2 linked regions of the Magnetococcus sp. PR-3 genome follow. Each later gene encodes a partner of the first gene's protein in a complex. Links are inferred from orthologs where the notes say so. Each region holds a gene or a part of one and is shown on either strand. Other genes may lie near its edges. The genes, in order: V5T57_RS06890 and eno.

Evidence for each region.
Region 2: the proteins of V5T57_RS06890 (region 1) and eno are in contact, whole or in part, in a solved structure (PDB 2FYM), measured with the Escherichia coli proteins. The link is inferred for Magnetococcus sp. PR-3 from one-to-one orthologs.

Annotation. Positions count from the first base shown.
Region 1 is NZ_JBAHUQ010000008.1:107,398-124,065, reverse strand. Bases 11,405-14,924 are described here. They hold V5T57_RS06890 (Rne/Rng family ribonuclease), read right to left. Parts: upstream 14,572-14,924; coding sequence 11,605-14,571; downstream 11,405-11,604. Outside these bases: V5T57_RS06945 (proline--tRNA ligase), read left to right, coding at 1-1,711; V5T57_RS06940 (chemotaxis protein CheX), read left to right, coding at 1,836-2,312; V5T57_RS06935 (chemotaxis protein CheX), read left to right, coding at 2,328-2,975; V5T57_RS06930 (bacteriohemerythrin), read left to right, coding at 3,303-4,100; nadB (L-aspartate oxidase), read right to left, coding at 4,262-5,887; RNA polymerase sigma factor RpoE, read left to right, coding at 6,262-6,885; V5T57_RS06915 (SoxR reducing system RseC family protein), read left to right, coding at 6,982-7,461; V5T57_RS06910 (DegQ family serine endoprotease), read left to right, coding at 7,603-9,075; V5T57_RS06905 (sulfotransferase domain-containing protein), read right to left, coding at 9,144-10,511; V5T57_RS06900 (hypothetical protein), read right to left, coding at 10,655-10,933; V5T57_RS06885 (RluA family pseudouridine synthase), read left to right, coding at 14,952-15,938; V5T57_RS06880 (HAD family hydrolase), read left to right, coding at 15,935-16,603. UniProt on the Escherichia coli protein: Endoribonuclease that plays a central role in RNA processing and decay. Required for the maturation of 5S and 16S rRNAs and the majority of tRNAs. Also involved in the degradation of most mRNAs.
Region 2 is NZ_JBAHUQ010000020.1:101,165-109,422, reverse strand. The notes cover bases 4,104-7,067. They hold eno (phosphopyruvate hydratase), read right to left. Parts: upstream 6,249-7,067; coding sequence 4,959-6,248; downstream 4,104-4,958. Other genes in these bases: gcvPB (aminomethyl-transferring glycine dehydrogenase subunit GcvPB), read right to left, coding at 6,374-7,067; V5T57_RS12695 (MerR family transcriptional regulator), read right to left, coding at 4,104-4,459. Outside these bases: acnB (bifunctional aconitate hydratase 2/2-methylisocitrate dehydratase), read right to left, coding at 1-2,094; signal peptide peptidase SppA, read right to left, coding at 2,329-3,381; more of V5T57_RS12695, read right to left, coding at 3,950-4,103; more of gcvPB, read right to left, coding at 7,068-7,849; aminomethyl-transferring glycine dehydrogenase subunit GcvPA, read right to left, coding at 7,846-8,258. UniProt on the Escherichia coli protein: Catalyzes the reversible conversion of 2-phosphoglycerate (2-PG) into phosphoenolpyruvate (PEP). It is essential for the degradation of carbohydrates via glycolysis.

The sequences.
Region 1 (16,668 bases):
GACCCTTATTCCCACGATGAAGGAGGAGCCCAACGAGGCTCAGGTAATCTCCCATAAGTTAATGCTTCGGGCGGGGCTTATCCGCCAGTTGGGGGCGGGTATCTATACCTGGCTGCCCTTGGGGCTGAAAGTTCTTCGTAAGGTAGAAAATATTGTCCGTCAGGAGATGGATAAAGCGGGTGCACAAGAGGTGTTGATGCCCTCTATCCAGCCTGCGGAGCTGTGGGAAGAGTCAGGGCGCTGGAAGATGTATGGCAAGGAGTTGCTGCGCATCAATGACCGGCACAACCGTGCGTTCTGTTATGGGCCGACCCATGAGGAGGTCATCTCCGATCTGGTTCGTCGTGAGATCCACTCTTACAAGCAGCTTCCTGCCAATTTTTATCAAATCCAGACCAAGTTCCGTGATGAGGTGCGCCCGCGTTTTGGCATTATGCGTGGTCGGGAATTTTTGATGAAGGATGCCTACTCCTTTGATATCAATGAAAAGGCGCTGGATAAAAGCTACAACGTTATGTTTGAGGCTTATAACAGCATCTTTAACCGTTTGAGCCTTAAGTTTAGACCGGTTGAAGCAGATACGGGCTCCATTGGTGGTGCCTCATCCCATGAGTTCCATGTGCTGGCTCAATCTGGTGAGGATGTCATTGCCTCCTGTAGCCATTGTCAATATGCCGCCAACTTGGAAAAAGCCTTTGGGGTTGCTGCTGAGATTGATACCGGTGACGAGCAGGCCATGGAAAAGGTCGCGACACCGGATCAAAAGAGTATTGAGGATGTCGCAGCTTTTCTGAATATGGATAAAGCCCAGACAGTTAAATGCCTGACCTGGCATGATCCAGAAGAAGATCAGTGGTATCTGCTGTTACTGCGCGGGGATCATGAGCTTAATGAGGTGAAAGCCAAAAATGCCACAGCACCTTTTGGTGAAATTCCAGCACCTGAAAAAGCGGCTGAAGAGCTGGGTGCCCCTGTGGGCTATTTGGGGGCAGTTGGTACGGATGTATTTAAAAAGCCGGTGAAAATTTTAGCAGACAGTGCCCTGCGTGAAGCCCAAAATATGGTCTGTGGTGCCAATGAGTCTGGGTTCCACCTGACCGGTGTAAACTGGGAACGTGACCTCCCCAAGCCTGATTTTGTGGATTTACGCAATGTTGAGGTGGGTGACGGTTGCCCCCGTTGTGGACCTGGCAGTATGGAGTTAAGCCGTGGTATTGAGGTTGGTCACGTCTTTAAGCTGGGTTACAAATACTCAGAGTCCATGGGTGTAAAAGTACTGGATGAAAGTGGTAAAGAGAAACCTCTGATTATGGGCTGTTATGGTATTGGTGTCTCCCGTATCGTTGCCGCTGCCATTGAACAGAACCATGATGACAATGGCATTATCTGGCCGCTCGCCATCGCCCCCTTTGAGGTTGAAGTGGTGGTGATGAACCCCAAAGAGACGGAAGCGATGGCAAAGGCCGAAGAGATTACCACTCAGCTTCAAAATGGTAACCTGGATGTCTTGCTTGATGACCGTGATGAACGGGCTGGTTTTAAATTTAAGGATGCTGACCTGCTCGGGGCGCCCTACCGAATTTTGGTTGGGGGGCGTAGCTTTAAAGAGGGGGTTTGTGAGGTTAAGAACCGCCGTAGTGGAGAGGTGGAAAAAATTCCTGTGGATGCGGTTGTATCGACACTTTTGCAGCGAATGGTTGACGAAAAATAGGTGAACCGCTAACGTTAGGGTTACGTAAGTGTTTTTTGAAAACAAGTGATCAAGAGGGGCCTATCTTTAGGCCTCTCTTTTTACATCTTTTTAGCTTGCATGGATTTTGGTAAGGGGAAGCATCATGGCAGAACGGTTTTTGGGGGCTCTTCGGGAGGCTGTGCAGGAGATTGCCGAGACCATGCTCTTTACAGAGGTACAGCAAGGGGAGTGGCGTAAGGGGAACTCACCACTGACCGTGGCGTATAGTGCTGTTTTAGGCTACAGTGAAAGCCTTAAAGGCAGCTTTGCTCTCTCAGCTCCAGAGGGTGGCGCGATCGCACTTGCAGGCGCCCTGTTGGGTGAAGAGCGTGAGCAGATGGATGATGAGATGGAAGATGCCTTCTGCGAAATGGCCAACATGATGGCCGGTGGCATGCAAAGCCGCTTAGAAGCACAGCTAGGTCCGGTAAAACTTAGTACCCCGGTGGTTATTCAGGGGGAGGGACACAAGGTACGTAGTGAAAAACATTACGCTTGTGTAAGTCAGGACTTTATCCTCAACGGTTTAGCGTTCTGTGTGCATATCTTCTATGATATTGAGTCCTTGGAACGTATGTAAGATAGGTGATCGACCATGCATGATCGATTGATTACGGCAGTCAAAGAAGCGGTCCATGAGATCGTCGAAACCATGCTCTTCATGGAGTTGGAGTCTGGTGTTGGTGGGGAAGGCCGTACCGGTATGGATGAAAATATCTGTGCCGTTGTGGGTTATAACCAAAACCTGGAAGGCAGTGTGCGTCTCTCTGCCCCTACCTCAGGTGCCCTTAAAGTTGCGGGTGCTTTGATGGGGGAGGAGCGTGATGAGATGGATGCCGAAATGCAGGATGGTTTTGGTGAAATGGCCAATATGGTTGCTGGTGGTATTCAGTCCCGTTTGGAAGAGGATCTTGGTGCCATTGGTATGAGCCCCCCTATGGTTGTAAAGGGCTCGAGCTATGAAGTGGAAGGTGCCACAGGGTTTGAGGTGGTTCACCAGGTTTTTCACCTTGAAGGTGAGCCCTTTTTCTGTGAAATCTACTTTGATGTTGGTGCCGCCGATGCCATTGAAGAGAAAGTGGAAGATCCACCGCATGTTTTGGAGATTAAAGAGAGCCTGAACAGCTCTTTGGAACAGTTGGTTGATGAACTGGCTCGACCCTTGGTGCAAGAACAGCTACCTGCGGTGGCTGAGCGGGTCATCCAAGAAGCGATTGAGCAGGTTCAAACCGGACCTGTCTGACCGGTTACCAAAAGGGTGTTAGCGTACAAGAAAGATGTCTTCTTCCGGGGGCATCTTTTTTTTGCCCTGTGATGTCTTGGCTTATATGTGGGGTGTTGACCAATCATGGTTTAACGGTGTGAGGGTCGTTGTCTGACTGGTTTTTGAACGGTTTTAAACCATCCGACGATCCTCTCTTCTGTTTAAGCTGCACAGTACAATTTATAGCTGTTTATCCATATTGATCTTTGTGGCTGGTATGAGATAGTTTGATCAGGTCTAGAGGGGTGTGGTCGGCTAGATGATGAGTAGGTTTAGGGCTGTAAAAATGAGCGAAGGGTGGGGTTAATGGAATCAATTGTTCAGTGGGATGCTTCCTATAATGTTGGTGATGAGACCATCGACCAGCAACATCAGAAGTTATTTGATATTTTTAATCGTCTTTATGCCTTGGTGGAGAGCGGTGCAAGCAAAGAAGATGGTGAACAGGCATTTTTAGAGCTTCTTGATTATACCGATGTGCATTTTACCGATGAAATTGAATTTTATACGGCCTCTGAGTTACCCACGCTTGAAAACCATAAGCTGTTGCACAGAGATCTGCATGGCAAGCTGCTTGGGCTCTATAAAGATTATAACACGCTGGAAAATCCAGTTTTTGAAGCGGAAGAGTGGATCCGTACGTTGCTGTTGCCACATATTCTTGAGCAGGATATGGAGGCCATGCGTGTCTTGAACCGAAAAGAGGCTCTAAAGTGGGAGAGCAGCTATAATGTGGGGGATGACACCATTGATGAGCAGCATCAAAAGCTGTTTGATCTCTACAATGAACTTCATCATCTGAACGAGCAGGGGGCTGGGCAAGAGGATGGCAAAAAGGCCTTGCATGCACTGCTGGATTATACGGAATTTCATTTTAGTGATGAAATTGAGTTTTACACCGCTTCCCGTTTAGAAACCTTGGATGAGCATAAAGAGTTTCACAAGCAGCTCTACAAGGATATCTCTTTACTCTATGACGATTATTACCTGTTGGATAACCCTATTCTCGAGGCCGAGGAGTGGGTCAAGAATAAATTGCTTCCACATATTCTTGAGTATGATATGAAAGCGATTATTTGGATCAAGGCACAACCGGCTGCCTAAGAAAAAGCCCCCTCATTTTCATAAGATTTTGGCTCATGAAAATGGGGGGCTATAAAGGCTTGTAAGACAAAAAATGGACAATGCTCTATCACAGGCCACTGATAGAGCGTTTTTGATCCGTTAGGCCAAAGAACCCTGGCCTGAAACGCATTGAGTAACTCTTATTCGATGGGTAGGATGGTATCTTTCGACCAATCCTCATCATTACGCTCTGGATAATCGGTGGTGAAGTGCAGGCCACGGCTCTCTTTACGGTGCAAAGAGCTCCGAATAATCAGATTGGCTACCAGAGCCAAGTTGCGCAGTTCAATCAGGTTCTGGCTGACTTTACAGTTCCAGTAATATTCATTGATCTCCTGCATGACCATTTCTATCCGGCGGCGGGCACGGGCTAGGCGCTGGTTGCTGCGCACAATACCCACATAGTCCCACATAAAGCGTCGGATCTCCTGCCAATCATGGGCAATGAGAATCTCTTCCTCACAGTTACCTGCTTCATAACTATCCCAAAGAGGCAGTCGGGAGAGTACCGGTCGATCATCGCAGAACAGCTTACTTAAAATGTCGTTATAGGCAGCCTCTGAAAAAACCAAACACTCCAGCAGAGAGTTAGAGGCAAGCCGGTTGGCACCGTGCAGACCTGTGCTGGCAACCTCTCCAATGGCATAGAGACCATCCATATCCGTTTTACCATGAAGATCAGTCACAACCCCACCGCATGTATAGTGCGCTGCAGGCACCACCGGAATGGGTTCTTTGGTCATATCAATACCAAACTCAAGACACTTTTCATAGATGGTGGGGAAGTGGCTTTTGATAAAGTCAGCCCCTTTATGGGTGATATCCAAGTGCACGCACTCTTGTCCCGTGCGCTTCATCTCATAGTCGATGGCGCGGGCTACGATATCCCGTGGGGCTAACTCTTTGCGTGGATGATGACGCTCCATAAAGCGCGTGCCATCTGCCAGAAGCAAATGCCCACCTTCTCCACGTACAGCCTCAGAGACCAAAAAGGATTTGGCCTGAGGGTGATAAAGGCAGGTGGGGTGAAACTGAATGAACTCCATATTGGAAACACGACATCCTGCCCGGTAGGCCATGGCGATACCGTCCCCCGTTGCCGTGTCAGGGTTGGATGTATAAAGATAGACCTTGCCTGCACCGCCACTGGCTAAAATGGTAAAGCGTGCTTGGTAGGTCCGAATAACATCTTTCTCAGTATCCAGTGCATAACAACCGAAGCAGCGATCGTGTTCACTGGGTACAAAGTGTCCAAGTTTATGGGCTGTAATCAGATCAATCGCGATCTGGTTGGGTAAGATCTCGATATTAGGGTGAGCCTGAGCCTTACTAATTAAGGTCTCCATCATGGCACGGCCTGTGGCATCTGCCGCATGAATTACCCGACGACGGCTGTGGCCACCTTCACGGGTTAAGTGGTAGCCACTGCTTGAATCCCCGTTTTTATCAAAAGGGGTGCCAATATCAATAAGGTGTTGGATAACACGGGCACCATTTTCAACCACATGGCGAACAGCTTTGGGTTGGCAGAGCCCAGCCCCTGCTGTCATGGTATCTTCATAATGCAGGATTGAGCTGTCATCCTCATCCAGCACGGCCGCGATACCACCTTGGGCCATCATACTGTTGGATTCACCAATAGGGGCTTTGGTCAGGACTAAAACTTTGCCGTGCTTTGCCAAGCGAATTGCAAGGTCCAAACCGGCAGAACCACCACCTAGAATAAGAAAATCGCTTACAAAACGGCGATCTTGATTACTAACCATCATGAGATTCCTTAAAGCCCCTTGAACCGTGCTCGCCTGCATTACCCTAATAAAACGGGATCATCCTTAATGATAGGGTATTAAGAGGGAGCTCTCCTTAGGTCATCGTAATAAGGAGGTTCCAAACAGTGATTTATCCGACATACTATCGTCATAATCGGTCCTCTACTGTACTCCAATCTGACAGGTGTGCAAAGCAAACCGCGTTTGTTTGGGTGGATAAGTCGGTTTCCATCCTGAAATAGGGATGGATGATGACAGGTGGCCTAATAAAGAAATTTATCGCAACCCCCTATACGGGTGGTGCAAATGCTTGGAAGCCATGCTAGTATCCAGACTCCCAATTTCATCAATGGCGCCTCGGCTTAATTGGGGTGGCGCGTTGGCAACTGGCAGGTAATGGCGTGAACGAAGCGGACAGCATCCTGGTCGATAAGGCTAAAGAGGGCGACAAAAAAGCCTATGAGGTCCTGGTACGTAAATACCAGGGCAGGGTAGCCTCTGTGATCTCCCGTACAGTTTCAGACCCTGTGCGTGTTCAGGACTTAACGCAAGAGGCCTTCCTGAAGGCCTATCGTGCTTTGCACCATTTTAGGGGCGATGCCGCTTTTTATACTTGGCTCTACCGTATTGCGGTTAACACGGCTAAAAACTTTGTGATGTCCCAGGATCGTGGTGTCCCCATGAGTGACCTGGACTTTGAAGATGCCGATCGACTCTCTCCCCAGCTGCGTGATTACGATACCCCTGAAAATCAGGTGCTCCGTGGCGAGTTGATGGATGCATTAAAAATTGCCATTGATGAGCTGGCCCCAACCATGAAACAGGCTATTGCTCTGCGCGATCTGGAAGGTAAATCCTACGAAGAGATTGCAGAGATCATGGATTGCCCCATTGGTACGGTACGCTCACGTATTTTCCGTGGTCGGCAAGAGATCGTCAATAAGCTAAAAGACCATGTACCTAATGGTAATCTGGCTGGCAATCACGGACTGTAAGTACATTTCTATATAGCCCTGTTCAGGGTTAGACGAACTTTTCCCTTAGTCAAGACTCAAACGCCTTGAATCCCACATCTGTTGAGGTATCTGATCATGATGCAAGAACAAGGTAAAGTTGTTGAGCTAGAAGGTGATTTTGCCATTATTGCCACCGAGCGTAAAAGTGCCTGTGGCAACTGTGGTGGTGAAAGTAGCTGTAATACGCTTTCTGGTGGCCTGGGTAAAAAACCCATTCTGTTCCGTGCCTATAATGAAGCAGGCGCGAAACGCGGGGATCATGTCGTTTTAGAAATACGTGAAGGTGCTTTTCTCTCGGCCTCCTTCATGGCCTACCTGCTCCCCCTGATCGCGCTTTTCGTTGTGGCTCTCTTTGTACGCAGTATTGGTTTGAATATGGGCATGATGGTAGAAAATGCGGAAGGGGTGGGGGCTCTATGTGGTTTGGCTGCTCTAGGAGGGGTCTTCATGTGGATGCGTCGCTACTATGCTGGTCAGGATATCAAGCCTGACGATATGCCTGTTGTCCGTACAATTGTCCACGCTACCCGTATTCCTATTGTACCTTCTGCCTGAAACAGTGCGAAGGATCTGTGATCCTTCTAACGTTTAAGGCATATCAGTCGTTACTTGTATGAGACTAAACATTAGCTCGTGCTGCCGAGGTATGTTTTTTTACCGGGCTCAGTGCGCTTATCCGTTTAGAGGGTGAAATCCATGACATCTGCTTTGTCCCCTTTTTACCGTATCCTATTGGTCATCTTTGCGGTTTCCCTAGCTATGTTTGGGGGTGTACAAGCCTCCCATGCCAAAGCTGGATTTCCCAATTTGGTGCCATTGGTTAAAAAGTTGAAACCGGTGGTGGTCAATATCAGTACCACCCAATCGGTCAAACGTCAGAGTAAATCGCCAGATGGTAAGAAGCGAAAAGATTTTGAAGGTACACCCTTTGAGGAGCTGTTTAAGCATTTTTTTGACCGCTTACCTGATCAAGGGCGTTCTTTTAAGTCCAACTCACTGGGTTCAGGGGTCATTGTTGATGCCAGCGGATATATTCTGACCAACTATCATGTCATTGATAAAGCGACGGAGATTACCGTAAAGCTGCATGATGAGAGTGAGTACCGTGCAGAGGTTGTGGGCAAAGACAAAAAAACAGATCTGGCACTGATTCGAATTCGCGCGGATAAACCTCTTGCCGTGGCGAAATTAGGGAACTCTTCCCGTGCTGAGGTAGGATCTTGGGTGATGGCCATTGGTAATCCGTTTGGTTTAGAAGCCACGGTGACAGCAGGGATCATCTCTGCCAAGGGGCGTGTGATCGGCGCCGGTCCCTACGATAATTTTATCCAGACCGATGCGGCCATTAATCCCGGTAACTCGGGTGGCCCTCTGTTTAATCTGGATGGTGAAGTGGTGGGGATTAATACCGCGATCTACTCCCGTGGGGGCGGTAGTGTTGGTGTCGGGTTTGCCATTCCGGTTAATCTGGCCAGTAATGTGATGGAGCAGCTTAAAAGCAATGGTCATGTTGAGCGGGGTTGGCTAGGGGTACGTATTCAGACCATTACCAAAGAGCTAGCAGAAGCCTTGCAGTTGGATGACCGGTCAGGTGCGCTGGTGGCTGAGGTGATCGAAAAAAGCCCAGCAGCAAAAGCGGGGATTCGCTCAGAAGATGTCATCATCTCCTTCAACGGTAAGCATGTTACCAAGATGAACACCTTGCCTGCTATTGTTGCCAATACGCCTGTAGGGGCCCGGGTGCCGGTTAAGGTTAAACGCGGGGGTAAAGAGCGCACCCTGTGGGTACGCATTGCCAAGTTGAATGATGGAAAAAAAGGTAAGGGTTCCCGTTCCGGTCAATCTGGTAAAGAGCCTGAAAAGAGCGATGGGGCTGCCATCAAAGAGCGGCTTGGTTTGACGGTTGCAGAGATGGATAGTGCGCTTGTTAAACGTTTAAAGCTGCCTGAAGATATTCAGGGGGTCGTCATTACCACTGTGCATGGTGACAGCAGTGGTCAAACAGCGGGCTTAAACCGTGGGGATGTCATTACCCAGTTCAACCGCAAGACGATAAAAAGCATAGATGATCTTGCTGGCGCGCTGAATACGGTTAAGAAAAACAGCATGACCTTGGTCTATGTCATCCGTAATGGTGAGCCACTGTTTATCCCCATAAAAGTAAAATAACCCAACCAGCAGGGGTTCTGTGTCTTTACCACAGAACTCCTGGTTTGGTTAGGGGTTCTGTGCAACACCTACCAGTTAAAATCCTCTTCGTATCCCCAGCCGATTAAATGCATGCCGATCAACGTTTTGGTCAGGTGCTTAAGATCATCATCAAAATGCGACTGCCAATCTCCTGCTTGCCCTTTTCGTTTAAAGCCTTGGGGCTCTTGCTCATTGCTTAGTGTTTGGGATTTGGCTTCGAAGGCTGTTTCTTGAATGACACGATCTAGGTCAGATTGATGGTAGGGCATCCCAATAAAGTCTGCCAGTTGGCCAACTGCCTCTGCTTTGTGGTTAACCATATCTTCAAAACGGGTAAAGAGGATCGGTAGGTCGGTCTTTTGCCAGCTCTCAACCCACTGCACCATGGCCGCAGTGAGGGAGAGTGAGGCGTGCTCGGCAAAGGAGCTGCCTGCCAATAAAAGGCTTAGAGCCTGCTTTTGGCTGATGTTCCTTAATAAATTGCCCATTTGATTGCTGTGGTGAGACAGTGTTTTGCTTTGGTAATGGTAAAAAGAGACAAGCTGATCCCTTGGGTCACGTAGCTGTACAATGACCCGATAGTCGTTTGTTTTTAAATAGGCGACAAATTCAGGATCAGGGAACCAGTGGCCTAACAGAAAATGTTGTGCTGGAATATTTTGATACAGTTCGGGAGCTATGGCCTGCATACCTTCTGAAGGCCAGTGGTGTTGTAGGCCTGTTAGGCTACGCATCACATCTGAGAGTAAATAGGTTCCACACTTGGGGTAAGAACAGATCACAAATTTATGCTTGGGGCCTGCCCCCCCTTTTGCTTCCGTAGGGTGGGGAACATTCTGATGGGTCGGGAGATGGGTCTTTACTAAGGTAGGGTCTGTTTTAAGGACCTGTTGAAAGTGTGGCCGGCTTAGCTGTTCCTGATCATGGCGAAGATAGGCCAAGGCTAACCCCATATGACTTTTTGTATTGGCAGGGTTGACCATGAGCTCTTGTTTAAAAGCTTCTATACTCTGTTCATAATATTCATGCTTTAGATAAGCTGCACCTAACTGGTGGTAGACCTCATTGTTGGCTGAGGCATACTTTTTTGCAGCCAGTAGGTACTCAAGCCCCATCTTTTTCTGGTGGGCGAGTAAACAGAACAAATGACCCTGACGTATTAAAGCATGAGGGTCTGTGGGCACCAATTGGAGGTATTTGTTGAGATAGTCCCGTTCGGCATCTTGATCGTTAAGCTCTTTTGCCAGGTGTGAGAGATGCAGCAAGATGTCTGAACGATTGGGGTCATGGGCTAACAGTTGTTGATAGTTCTTTGCGGCCTTTTGATAATCCCCATGTTTGTGGGCGAGCAGTGCCGTTCGATAGAGCAGAAGCATCGCATCTTGGTTGCCCTGTGTGGTATCGCTCGCGGCCATGTTTGCATCCTCATTTAATGATTAAAAGCTGCTGCTTTAGAATGCAAAAGCCATTCCTGTGCCTCTGATGAGATGCAAAAAGGCCCTGTACCGAATGGGTACAAGGCCTTTTTGTGATATAGGCTCTGACGGAAGGAGAGAGCTTATACAAAGATATCAATAATGCCCCCGGGGCGGGCAGCGCTCGTATTTACATCTGGCTGTACCACTTTGCTGGCATTTTCAGCCATAAAGCCATCATCCCCAGTACGGGTAAGGCTGTGGACACGACGGGTGCTTTCGTTTAGTCCTGTTTGATCAGCCGCTAAGGTTTGTTGTCTAGATGCTGTGATATCATTGACGTTAAGCTGGTTTTGATCCAGCCGTCGGGCGTTTTGCGCAAGATTAAGATTACCACCTACCATTACACCAGAAATGGCCATAATGTTTCCCCTCTTGAAAATGGGTTCCCCGTTGATTTTTACGAGGTTTCCATTCGATCAACCGTTATCATTCTAGGCAACTTACTATTCTTAGAATAATTCAATTTTCAATAAGTTGCAAATGGATGACCGAATCTCTGTTTGACCTAATACGGCATGGTTGCGTTAAATCATCTCATATTTATCAAAAAAGGGTCGCTTTCTCCTTGCATTAGGCGGGGTGAACCGCTAGTATGCGCGCTTCTTTATTTAATGGATTATTCCATACAACCCAAACCAAACCTTGAGAGGGGGTGATGTACTGTGCGGGTTGATGTCTATGATAACAATGTGGACCAAGCTATTCGCGTTCTGAAGAAGAAGATGAACCGCGAGGGGATGTTCCGCGAGATGAAGAAACGCAAGTTCTTCGAAAAGCCCTCCGAGCGCCGCCGTCGTAAGAAGGCCGAGGCGATTCGTCGTCTGCGTAAGAAGCTGCGCCGCGCTTCTCTGGCTGGGCTTCTGTAAGAAAACATGCTTGTGTGGGTCTATCCACATCAAACATGGCTGTAAAAAAGGAGAACCTTTTAGGTTCTCCTTTTTTTATGCCTTAAGCGATGTCATAAAAAAAGAGACGGCGCGATTAAAGAATCGCGCCGTCTCTTTTTGTGCATGTCAACTGAAGTGTGTTTTTACTCTGTATCAGTCGAAGGGCTTTCAGCCGTCGTTGTCGGCTCTTTTGCTGGGCTTTCAGCTTTTTCTGTGCTCGCTTCGTCACCATCACTCTTTGGTTTGGCCGCTTTTTTAGGGGCGCGTTTGCGGGTGGTGGTGGTTGCCCGTTTGCGAGGTTTGCGTGCCGCTGGTTTTTTCTTAACCTCTGGCTCATCATCACTTGGTGTTGATGAAGCTTCTGCGCTTACCTCAGTCTCAGACTGTTCTGCGGGTGTCGCCTCTTCTGTGCTCTTTTTAGGGGCAGCCTTTTTGCGAGGGGTCGTGGTCCGTCGCCGACGTTTTGGCTTCTCCTCAGCTGCTTGATCAGCTGTAGGTGATGCCTCATCCGTTTTAGGCTGTTCGGCCGACTCTTCCGTTGTGGTCTCTTCAGCCGCAACCTTTTTTGCCGCAGGCTTTCTCCGTTTACGCACGGGTTTTTTCACAGCTTTGGCCGGGGCCTCTTCTGCGGCAGCCTCTTCAACCACAGGCTGAATAGCGGGTTGAGGTTCAGCTTTTGCCTCAACAGCAGGTTCAAACATGCTGGGTTGAGGGGTGTCTGGCTCTGGTACAACCAAGACAGGCTGAGGTGTGTCCGGCTGCTCCTCAATCAGTAGAGGAGGAGGAGGGGGCTCATTAGAAGAGGTAGATACCTCAACCGGCTTGGCCTCTTCATGGCTCGGTGGCTGTGGTGCCTCGGAACTTTGTTCGACCGCTTCTGTTGTCTGGGCTTGCTCCTCCTGAGAAGCAGCCCGACGACGGCGACGGCGGCGGCGACGTTTTTTGCTGGGTGAGTCTCCGCTGCTATCTGCAGTATCAGAGGCGGATGCTTCACCTTCACTGGCTTCACCTTCGCTGGCTTCACCATCATTTGTCTCACCGACCACTTCAGAGCTCTCTGTCTCTTGGGTGGGGCTATCACCACTCTGTTCCTGCTGCTCTTCACCTGGAGCACCATCTGTACGATCACGATTACGCTTGCGTTTACGGCGGCGCTTGCGTTTTTTACCTTCAGATTTGCCCTCTTCACCTGCTTCAGGTGTCTCGCTACTCTTTTCTTCACCTTCCGACGGCTGAACGGCTGGGCTGCTTTCCTCTTTGGCTTCACGCTCTTTATTGGGCTCTTCTTGTGAGGTGCGTGCCACGCGATCTTTACGGAAATGAGGGGTCTGTAGCTCAGGGTCAATCTCGATCAGAAGCTCAAGATCATTCTCAATTTCCAGCTCGACCATCTGTCTGCGTTTATGGTTGTGCAGATAGTTGGCAACATCGGCAGGTGCATGGTAGATAAGCTTAGAAAAGCGACCGCTACTTGTATCTTCTTCAATACAACGGAACAGGCGAATGGCTGTGGATTCTACCGAACGAATGGTTCCCAGACCTGTGCAGCGCGGGCAAACCTCACGGTTACTCTCATTGAAAGCCGGTTTCATACGTTGGCGCGAAAGCTCCATGAGACCAAACTGGGAAATTTTCCCGAGCTGGATTTTGGCGCGATCGCCTTTTAAAGCCTCTTTCAGGCGTTTTTCTACTTCGCTGTTGTGCTTTTTTTCTTCCATATCAATGAAATCAATGACAACCAGCCCACCTAAATCTCTTAGGCGTAGCTGGCGTGCGATCTCATCAACAGCCTGCATATTGGTTTTAAAGGCGGTGTTTTCTACATTCTTCTCTTTGGTTGATCGCCCTGAGTTGATATCAATGGAGACCAAAGCTTCCGTTGGTTCAATAACCAGGTATCCACCAGATTTGAGCGAAATGGTACGCTCATGCATCGATTCAATTTGATGCTCTACCTGATAACGGGAGAAAAGAGGAATGCGATCTTTATAAGGTTGAACCGCTTTGACATAACGGGGCATCAGCAGTCGCATGAAATCCTTACCACGGCGGTAAGCTTCATTGCCTTCAATCAGAATCTCTTCCATTTCTGTGGAGTAGAGATCCCGAATAGTACGGATAATCAGGTCGCCCTCTTCATGGATTAAAGCAGGACCATTACAGGTCTCCACTTTGTCCTGAATGGTTTTCCATAAACGGGTCAGGTAGCTCATATCCCGTGTGATCTCACGCTTGGTGCGTTCCATACCTGCAGTACGGATGATCAGGCTAACCTCTTGGGGAATTTCCATGCTGGCAAGCATGGTCTTCAAGGCTTTTCGAGCCTGGTTATCCATGATTTTACGGGAAATACCACCACCACCTGAGTTTTCAGGGAGCAAAACGGTATAGCGCCCTGCCAGGGAGATGTTGGTGGTTAAGGAGGCGCCTTTGGTTCCGCGTGCCTCTTTAACCACCTGCAACAGCAGGAGTTGACCTTTTTTCAAGATATCCTGAATAGGGATTTGGCGACGGCGACCACGGCCACCGCGGTCGTTGCCCCGGCGGCGGCGGCCACCACCTTTGTCTTTATCGCTTTGAGAGGGCTCTTTGGCTTTGTTTTCAGCTATAGCCTCTGTAGGCGGCTCTTCTGTGTTACCTGGTTCCCCAGTTGCGCTGTTTTCTTCAGGCTCAGATGTAACCTTTGCCGTCTCAGCTTTTTGCTCCTCTTGTTCCGTTTGTTCATCTGCTATCACGGGTTGCAAAGAGGGTTGTTCGCTGTTTTCTGGTGCCGATTCCGAAGGCTGTTCCGTTTGTTCAGCAGGCTGAGTTGAGGCGGGTTGTTCGGGAGGGGCTTCAGAAGGTTCTTGAGGTTCTGGGGGCTCTTGCACAGGGTAGTATTTGGGGTTAACGTCGTTGACGGAGAGGAAACCCTGCCGTCCACCGTTAAAGTCTACAAAGGCTGCTTGTAGAGAGGGCTCGACCCGGGTAACCCTGCCCAGGTAGATGTTGCCTTTGATCTGAGCCTTGGTGCAGGTTTCGATATCCAGATCAATCAGGCGTTGATCGTGGACAATAGCGACGCGCACCTCTTCAGGATGGGTGGCATCTACCAGCATACGCTTGGTCATGTGAATTATTAACTCCGTATGGTTAATCGTACGGCGCCTCTTCAACATGTAGCCCCATTAATTGTTAACACCGATTAAGGTATTAAGTGGCTACAGTATGGCGCACGAGGCGATGTATGTTTTTTCAGGCGGGGCTCTGTGCCATCCGCCAAACTGACTGATTCATTAAAGAATGGTACTCTTCAGGCTTAAAATAGTGGCCTGTGATTTTCTGTGTTAGAACTTTTTTATTCCTAAATAACCATTAAAATAAGGAAGATACCACATTCACGAACGAACAATTGTATGCATTGTGCGTTCAAACAGGGACTTTTACGTCCGTGTTCGGTAAGCTTCCGTGCGATGATTCTACGTACCTCAATCAAGAAAAGCAACGAACCGTGCCGGAAAATTCGAAACCAACAAGTGTCCGTACAGTAACTGTGGACGAAGAGTATGCTGGGTCCCGACTGGATAAATTTTTAAAAAGTCAGATTCCTGGTGTCCCATTCTCTCTTATTCAACGCCTCATGCGTACCGGGCAGGTACGGGTAAATAAAGGGCGTGCCAAGGGAGATCGGCGTCTTGCGTATGGGGATCTGGTGCGTATTCCACCGGTTCATCCCCCTAAAACTGAACAGAGTGATGGTAAGCGCCAAGCTAAAATTAAAGAGCAAGCACCCAATATTGAAGCCCGTACTGTGTTTCGGGACGGATGGATCTTGGTGTTGAATAAGCCGGCTGGTATACCCGTTCATGGCGGTAGTGGGCATGATTGGGGCATTGTGGATGCGGTGCGAGCAAGCTTAGAGAAATTGGGAATTGAAGCCCAGGCTGAGCTATGCCACCGACTGGATAAAGATACATCAGGTCTGCTGTTGTTTGGGCTTCGTCCCCGTGCCGTGCGACAACTCACCGAGGCCATGCGCGAAAATAAGGTTGGCAAGACCTATCTGGCTTTGGTGCAAGGGGTGCCTGAAAAACGGCGTGGCGTGATTGAACAACCCTTAAGCAAGGGGGTTGTGCGCGGTGGAGAACGTATGGTTACGGTCGAGCAGGGTGGGCAGGAGGCTGTTACGCACTACCGTGTTGTGCGGGACTTTGGCTCAGCCTCGCTTGTGGAGGTGCAGCTGGAAACAGGGCGCACCCATCAAATTCGGGTACATATGCAGCATTTAGGGCATCCGGTGGCTGGCGATGGTAAGTATGGGGATAAAACCTTTAATAAATGGATGCGGGAGCGTGGTTTGAAACGCCTGTTTTTGCATGCGTCTGAACTGATTTTTGCCCACCCCCATGAAAAAAGGATGATGACCTATCAAGCGCCACTGGAAGCTGAGTTGCAAAAGGTGGTGGACCGTATGTTGTGGGAAGGGGAAAATCTATGAGCAGCCGCTATGAGTTGGTGATCTTTGATTGTGATGGAACCTTGGTCGATAGTCAGGGTGGAATCGCTCACGTCTTAAACCTGGCTTTAAAAGAGGTCGGGTTGCCTCAGGTCACCCATGCCCAGGCTGGTTCTATTGTGGGGCTCTCTCTACAGCAGGCTGCCGATACGTTGTTGCCAGATGCAACGGCAGAGCAGCGTACGCAGGTGGTCGATTATTATCGTAAAATCTATCGCACCATGGCGGATGAAAAACAGCTGGACCATCCTCTGTTTCCTGGGGTTAAGGAGACGTTGGAAAAACTGCAAGCTGATGGGGTGACATTGGCTGTAGCGACAGGCAAGTCTATGGCAGGTATGCAACGAACCATCAGGGATCATCACCTGGAAGGTTTTTTTGTGGCGGTTAAAACGGCCGATTGTGCGCCCTCCAAACCCAATCCTGGTATGGTACAGCAAATTTTAGATCAAACACTTATTCCCCCAGAGCTTACTTTGATGGTTGGGGATACCACCTTTGATATGGATATGGGGCGTGCAGCTGGTGTTGATACCTGTGCTTTCCCTTCTGGCTGTCACCCCCGCGAATATTTAGAGCGCTGCGGGCCCAGCCATTGGGTTCATGAAATTCCTCAGGTTTTGGATCTCAAACCCATACGAAACTAAATGACCGATCGTCTCCCCCTATAATACAAGCTGTTATGGGTTCTGCGCCCGTAGGTAGATGTAGG
Region 2 (8,258 bases), on another replicon or contig:
CATGCAGGAACCCAAGAAGATCTCATCAATGGGGTTACCAGCAACTTCGCTGAGCAGCTTTACATCGTCTGGATCGTTGGGGCAGCAGACGATAGGCTCTTTGATCTCAGAAAGATCAATTTCGATGATCTCTGCATACTCGGCATCGGCATCGGGCTGGAGCAGTTCAGGATTGGCCAACCAAGCTTCCATGGCATCCACACGTGCTTGGATGGTGTCCGCATGACCGTAACCACGGTTAAGCATGTTCTTCATCAAGGTGACGTTGGAGCTCATGTATTCAATAACAGGCTCTTTGTCCAGATGAACGGTACAAGCAGCTGCGGAACGCTCGGCCGAAGCATCCGCCAACTCAAAAGCTTGCTCTACTTTGAGATTAGGCAGACCTTCAATTTCCAGAACACGGCCAGCATAGACGTTCTTCTTACCCTTTTTCTCAACCGTCAACATACCGTTCTGGATCGCAGCCCAGGGGATGACGTTCACGACATCACGCAGGGTAATACCAGGCTGCAGGTCACCTTTAAAGCGCACCAGAACAGATTCAGGCATCACCAAAGGCATAGAACCTGTGGCTGCGGCAAAAGCCACCAAACCAGACCCTGCAGGGAAAGAGATACCGATGGGGAAACGGGTGTGGCTATCACCACCCGTACCGACGGTATCAGGCATGCAGAAGCGGTTCAGCCAGCTGTGGATCACACCATCACCCACACGCAGCGCAACACCATCACGGTCTTCAAAGAACTGACCCAGCGTGTTGTGTGTGGTGATATCGACTGACTTGGGATAAGCCGCCGTGTGGCAGAAGGATTGAACCGTGAAGTCAGCAGAGTACTTCAGGCAAGCCAGCTCTTTGATCTCATCACGGGTCATCGGACCAGTGGTATCCTGAGAACCAACCGTGGTCATCTTAGGTTCACAGTACTCGCCAGGGCGAACACCGGTTTTACCCACAGCCTTACCCACCATTTTCTGTGCCAGGGTAAAGCCCTTACCCGTATCTTCGGGCTGCACAGGATCGGTGAATAGGTCAATCTCACCCAGACCCAGGGCTTCGCGAGCCTGAGTGGTCAACTTACGACCAATAATCAGGTTCACACGGCCACCGGCACGTACTTCGTCAGCCAGTGTGTTGGGCTTAAGATCAAAGGAGGTAACAACCGCACCATCACGGGTGATTTCACCAGATTTGGTATTGATGGTAACCACATCACCCGTATTCAGTGCCGTTACATCACACTGAATGGGTAACATGCCTGAATCTTCAGCCGTATTGAAGAAGATTGGGGCAATGGTTCCACCGATTACCACACCACCGGTACGCTTACCGGGTACGTAAGGAATGTCGTTACCTGTGTGCCAAATTACAGAGTTGGCTGCCGATTTACGGGAAGAACCCGTACCGACCACATCACCAACATACGCTACAGGGTGTCCCTTGCCTTTAAGCTCAATCAGCTGCTCAAGGCCACCTTCCATGCGGTTAACCAACATAGCTTTGGCGTGCACGGGAATGTCAGGACGACTCCAAGCTTCAGAGGCAGGGGAGAGATCGTCAGTGTTGGTCTCGCCCTCAACCTTAAAGACCGTAACCGTTACCTCTTCTGGCATCTCAGGACGGCTGGTAAACCAAGTGGCGTTGGCCCAGTTTTCCATGACCTGTTTTGCACTGGCATTACTCTTTGATTTTTCAGCCACTTCAGCAAAGGCATCATAGACCAGCAGTGTTGCAGAAAGCGCATCAACAGCACCAGCAGCCATTTCTGCATCATCCAGTAAATCGATGAGGGACTGAACATTATAGCCACCCACCATGGTACCAAGTAGTTTTGTTGCCTCAGCACGGTCGATTAGGGAGCAGGCCACAGTTCCTTTGGCCACCTCACCCAAAAATTCTGCCTTCACCTTGGAGGCGTCATCCACACCTGGTGGTACTTGATTTTTGATCAAGTCCAGCAGTGTGTCTGCCTCACCTGCGGGGGGATTTTTAAGCAGTTCCACCAGATCCGCGGTCTGCTGGGCGTTCAAGGGAAGCGGGGGCACCCCTTCAGCTTCACGTTCGGCGACATGTTGGCGATAAGCTTCAAGCATTGAAAACCTCCATTGTGGCGCGCCCTTACGCGCCGGACACTGGCTTTGGGCTACAGGGTGTAGCCCGTTTTGCCCCACCCTAAATCCATCACTGGGATAAATGGTGGGGATTTCGCTCCGGTAGCAAGTTATATAGGCAACTTGAGCCCGGAAGTAAAGTCTCCGTTGGTAAAAAGGATGCTTTTCTTCCTTTTCACAAGACCCCTCGGTGCACTTTCAACGGTCTTTTTTCACTCACATACCCATATAGGGGGCACGTTGTTGCACCTGCATCAACATGCTGGCTGTACCGCTAGAGAGCTCCTTAAAAAAACGGTCGGACCAATCTTGATCCCGCTCAAACTCCATAAGATCCGTAATCTTAATTTTCTCTCTAGCTAGCCACTCTACAGAGCCTAACCCATCAACCAAGCCAAGCTCCAGAGCCTCCTCACCCGTCCAGATCAAACCGTTGAACAGCGCCTGATCATCAGCTTTTAAGCGATCACCTCGCCCTTTCTTAACCACCTGAATAAACTGCTTATGAATTTGGTTAAGCAGCCCTTGGGCGTGGGCTTTCTCTTGATCATCCACCGGTGCTAGGGGGTCCAAAAAGGCCTTATGGCTACCGGCTGTCAATGTTCGATTTTCCAAGCCAACATTCTCAGCCAACTTTTCCAGGCCAAAGCCTTTCATGATGACCCCGATAGACCCGACAAGGGTCGCTTTATCGGCATAAATCTCATCGGCAGCTGCTGCCACATAGTAACCACCCGAGGCACACAGATCCTCCAGAGCAGCATAGAGTTTAATCTCTTTATACTTGGCACGAAGCCGTTTGATCTCATCAAAGATCATACCAGCCTGCACAGGGCTACCACCTGGGCTGTTGATGCGAAGAATGACAGCCTTGGTATTTTTATCCTCAAAGGCTTCCCGCAGGGTTTTCATCACGGTTTCAGCATCGACCTCTGACTCTGGCATGATCGCCCCAGCCAGGGTAACCACTGCCACATGAGGTTCATCCCCTAACGATGCGCTACTCTCTTCAAACCCATCTGCATTCAGCAGAACCATGGTCGCGATTAGGTATAGCGCAATAAAAAGCCGAAAGAGGTTTTTCCCTCGTCTCTGCTTTTTCTGCTCTGTCATGCCCTCTTTGACCAAGCTCTCCAGCATAGTCCGTTCAGCAAAGCGACTCTCCTCCATCGCACTCAACACACGTCGCAGCTGTGTTTCAGATTCTGAAACAGCGGGCTTTGGAGGTTCCGCTTTATCTTCTAGCGATGGTTCATGCCAATCAGACATAATCACCCATACATTTTGTTTATGGTGGAATGAGCCAAACCGCATGCAGTGTACACGGTTTGAGATAGACAGAAAACGGCTTTAAGCCATTTCATCATGAATCCTAAATCATTAGAATATGCTGTTAATCTACTATTTTCCAAGGAAGAACCATCCGCCCCCACGGTTGCCCTTACCCTTCCCTGTCACTACTCTTTGCCTTTACAGGCTTTTTTTCGATCATCTTCTTTTTTATGATGCATTTAAAAAATTATTTAATGTACCGGCCTTCTGAAACAGCCAGACCCACACTCACCCACCCAGCTGGCGCTTCAGCACCTTCTTTATTACTGACGCACCATTCATATGCCATCAAATAAGGGACCTAAAGAGCCTAGAGTAGCTTAAGGGAAACCGTCTTCCCACACAGCTTTTCCCCATATTTAATGCACACCAACCCCGCATATCATCCCTACCAAACTCAACCCCTACATCAATTAAGTTGTATGGAGCCCGACCTGTAGCGACAAAAAAAAAGCACGCGAACCTTGAAGGCTCACGTGCTTTTTTCTATCCACACTCATAGCCCCTACTGTGGAAGACCACCCTTGATCAGCTCTGCTGCGGAGTCCTCTTTAAAGCGGATATCGATATAATTTTTAAGTTTACTGATGCAGAAACGCATTTCATACACTTCACAATCACGGCACTCCTGCCCCGAGTGATCACAAAGATTATCTTTGTTGGCCCAGCATGGCAGTTGATTGTCTTCAATCACCGGACAGTTATGCTTGTTATGGAACGAGCATTTTTTGCTCTCCCAACAAGGGATCAGCGACATCAACCGGCGGATCCCCGCAATACTGATACCGGATTTAATAAGCTTGCGAATTTCAATTAACCATTCAACATCCCGCTCCGTAAAATAACGTGTCCCTGCATTATTTTTATAGGCAATAAAAAGCCCTTCGCGCTCATACATATGGATGGTACGGATGGAAACCCCCAACCGTTTAGCCACCACCCCAATTTTTACCATCTGATCCGGTGGAATACGCTCATCCGTCGAATCTACAGCAGTGGTATAGTGATTTAGCATGATAATTTTCCCTCCAACCCTTTCTACACTGGTGACGGGCTGACGCCCTAACCCCAAGATCTATTCCCCAACAGACATTGAGTCAAAACGACCTACTGGCTTCCCCCAACGAACAAGAGCCAACACGGACGTTTTGTTTCTTTAGGTACTTCAATTGTAAAATTTGTAAAACAATTTATAGTTCACCGTAACAATATCAATTTGCCGCTTCAATATAAATTTTAACATTCTCTTCATTATTAGAAGGTGCCTATATTTTAAAGCTTTGCTTAGTTTTGCAGAAAGTTCAGTAAATCTGTTTTAAGACATATTGATACCAACAGGTTACGATTCTTCATACACACCATCTATGCCATCCATCAACAGAACTGTAACAAACTTTTTTTGTAACACCTTTTCCAATGACAACCAGTTTTACACAAAAAAAGGGTCCCAATAGGGACCCTTTTTTCATTTCTTAGCCGGGTAATACCCTGCTTTTTAATTTCCACTACCCACATTAGCGTAGGTTGTAGAACACTTTCATCCCTTCAAAACGGGCCATATCACCCAGCTCTTCCTCAATACGGATCAGCTGATTGTATTTGGCAATACGGTCTGAACGGCTCATAGAGCCTGTTTTGATCTGACCAGCATTGAGCGCAACCGAGATATCCGCAATGGTGGCATCTTCGGTTTCACCGGAACGATGAGAGATCACAGCGGTATAACCAGCACGCTGAGCCATCTCAACAGCTTCAAAGGTCTCAGTTAGGGTACCAATTTGGTTAACCTTAACCAGAATGGAGTTACCAATACTCTTCTCAATGCCCTCTGCCAAGATTTTTGAGTTGGTTACAAACAGGTCATCACCAACCAACTGAATCTTGCTACCCAGTGCATCGGTCATCAACTTCCAACCGTCCCAGTCACTCTCATCAAATCCATCTTCAATGGAGATAATGGGGTACTTGGAGACCAGCTCTTCGTAGAAGCTCACCAGCTGCTCTTTAGTTAAAACACGACCTTCACCGGTCAGATCGTAGTTACCAGTCTCTTTATTGTAGAACTCAGAAGAGGCACAATCCAAAGCCAGTTGAATATCTTCACCCGCCTTGAAACCTGCAGCCTCAATGGCTTCCATAATGACTTTCAAAGCTTCTTCATTGGAACCCAAGTCAGGGGCAAAACCACCCTCATCACCCACAGCGGTGTTCAAGCCTTTACCCTTAAGCACTTTTTTCAGGCTATGAAAGATCTCAGCCCCCATACGGATGGCTTCGGTACAGGAGCTGGCCGAAACGGGCATGACCATGAATTCCTGAATATCCACATTGTTGTCAGCATGGGCGCCACCATTGATGATGTTCATCATCGGTAGAGGTAACAGGGATGTATTGGTCCCTCCCAGATAACGGTAAAGTGGCAGATCACACTCATCCGCAGCCGCTTTGGCTACCGCCATAGAGACACCCAAAATGGCATTTGCACCAAGCTTGCTCTTATTCTCAGTACCATCTACTGCGATCATCGCAGTATCAATACCTTTTTGATCGGCAACTTCCATACCCAGAATGGCCTCAGCCAAAACGGTATTTACCGCCTCTACAGCTTTCAGCACACCTTTACCCAGGTAGCGGCTTTTATCACCATCGCGTAATTCCACAGCTTCACGAGAACCTGTGGAGGCCCCTGATGGCACAGCGGCACGGCCAAAACCACCATCTTCTGTGTATACGTCCACTTCAACAGTGGGGTTGCCTCGGGAATCGATGACTTCACGACCGTGGATCTCTACGATACTGCTCATCTTCGTACTCCGTCTCCGGGTAAGCGGATTAGTGGTTGGCTGGTTGATTAACACAACATCAAATACTGCTCAGTGTTCTAAACAGGTTCTCAGGACCATTCAATAGAAAAAAAGCCCTCACCCCATTAAAGTTCTTGGGGGCCTGTCCAAATGAGATCAGGTTTACGCGCCGCTCGGGTCTCATCCAACCGACGAACGGGGGTATTATAAGGTGCGTTTTTGACAAGATCGGGACTTTCCTGCGCTTCTTTGCGTATGGCCACCATCGCTTCTACAAAACGGTCCAACTCTTCGTGGCTCTCCGTCTCAGTCGGTTCAATAAGCAGACATTCGGGCACCATCAGTGGAAAATAGATGGTTGGGGCGTAAAAACCATAATCGAGCAAACGCTTCGCCATATTTAAAGCCGTTAAACTGTAGGCATCGGCTTCCTCTTTAAGCGTAATAATAAACTCATGGGTGGCTCGGCGCCCATCATAGGCGGGTTTAAACCCTGCTGCCTTCAATTTGGCCATCAGATAGTTGGCATTTAAGGTGGCGTAGTCGCCCAAACGTCGCACCCCTTCCCGACCAATCATATACAGGTAGGCGTGGGCCCGTAACAACACCCCAATATTCCCACCAAACGTGCCCATACGGCCGATAGAGTCTGGGCAATTATCTGACTCCAACAACGCATACTTGGCCCCCTGTTTGACAATACGCGGGGTGGGGAGAAAAGGTTTTAGTCGAGCACTCACACCAACCGGGCCAGCCCCAGGACCCCCCCCACCATGAGGGGTCGCAAAGGTTTTATGCACATTGATATGGATGGCATCAAACCCCATTTCACCAGGTCGGACACGACCTGCAATGGCATTTAAATTGGCACCATCATAGTAAAGCAGGCCCCCTGCATCGTGCACAATGCGGGCGATTACACCAACCGAACGTTCAAACACCCCTAGGGTTGAGGGGTTGGTCAACATTAACCCAGCGGTTTGTGGACCCACCATCCCTTTTAGGGCTTCAATGTCCACATCCCCTTCGGCATTGGTGGGCACTTCACGGGTCACATACCCACACATGGTAGCCGTCGCAGGGTTGGTACCGTGTGAGGCATCGGGAACCAGAATCTCCTTACGGGCCTCATCCCCCCGGGACTCATGGTAAGCCCGCATCATGGCAACGCCGGCAAACTCACCTTGTGCCCCAGCCATGGGAGCCAAAGACATGGCCGCCATACCTGTAATTTCACGCAACATCTCTTGCAGCTCATACAGGGAATGTAGCAAACCCGTAGCATACTGGGGATCATCCAGAGGATGACGCCCTAAAAAACCTGGCAACATGGCCACTTTATTGGCCGCCCTTGGGTTGTACTTCATCGTACAGGAACCCAGAGGGTAGAAGTGTGTGTCGATACCAAAGTTCTTTTGTGAAAGGTTAGTATAGTGCCGCACCACCTCCAGCTCAGAAACTTCTGGTAGATTTGTGGGGGTCTCGCGCAACAACTCGGCTGGCAGATCTGCCAGAGCAGCCGAGGCTTCCCCCTCAGAGAGCTGCGGAGCATGCTGAGGATTAATCCGGCCAGGTGCACTGCTTTCAAAAATAACACTCATGCGGCACTCCCCTGCTCACTCATGATCAGCCCCAAGGCATCGGCAAAGTGGTCTAGGTCAGCCCGCTCTTTGGTCTCAGTACAGCAGACCAACAGCACATCCTCCATCCCCGGATAACGACGGCCAACCGCATACCCACCCGCTAAGTTCACCCCTGAAAGGCAGCTTAGAACCTCCTCAGCCGGCTTGGAGAGTTTGATCGCTATTTCATGGAAGAAAGGTCCACTAAAGAGCCTCTCCACCCCCTCCAAAGGCTCCAGACGTTGCCACAGCTGTTGGGTCCGTCGATGACTGGCCAGCGCGACATTCCGCAAGCCCTCAGGCCCCATCATAGCCATATGAATGGTAGCCGCGATGGAGAGCAAGCCCTGATTGGTGCAGATATTTGAGGTCGCTTTGGCCCGTCGAA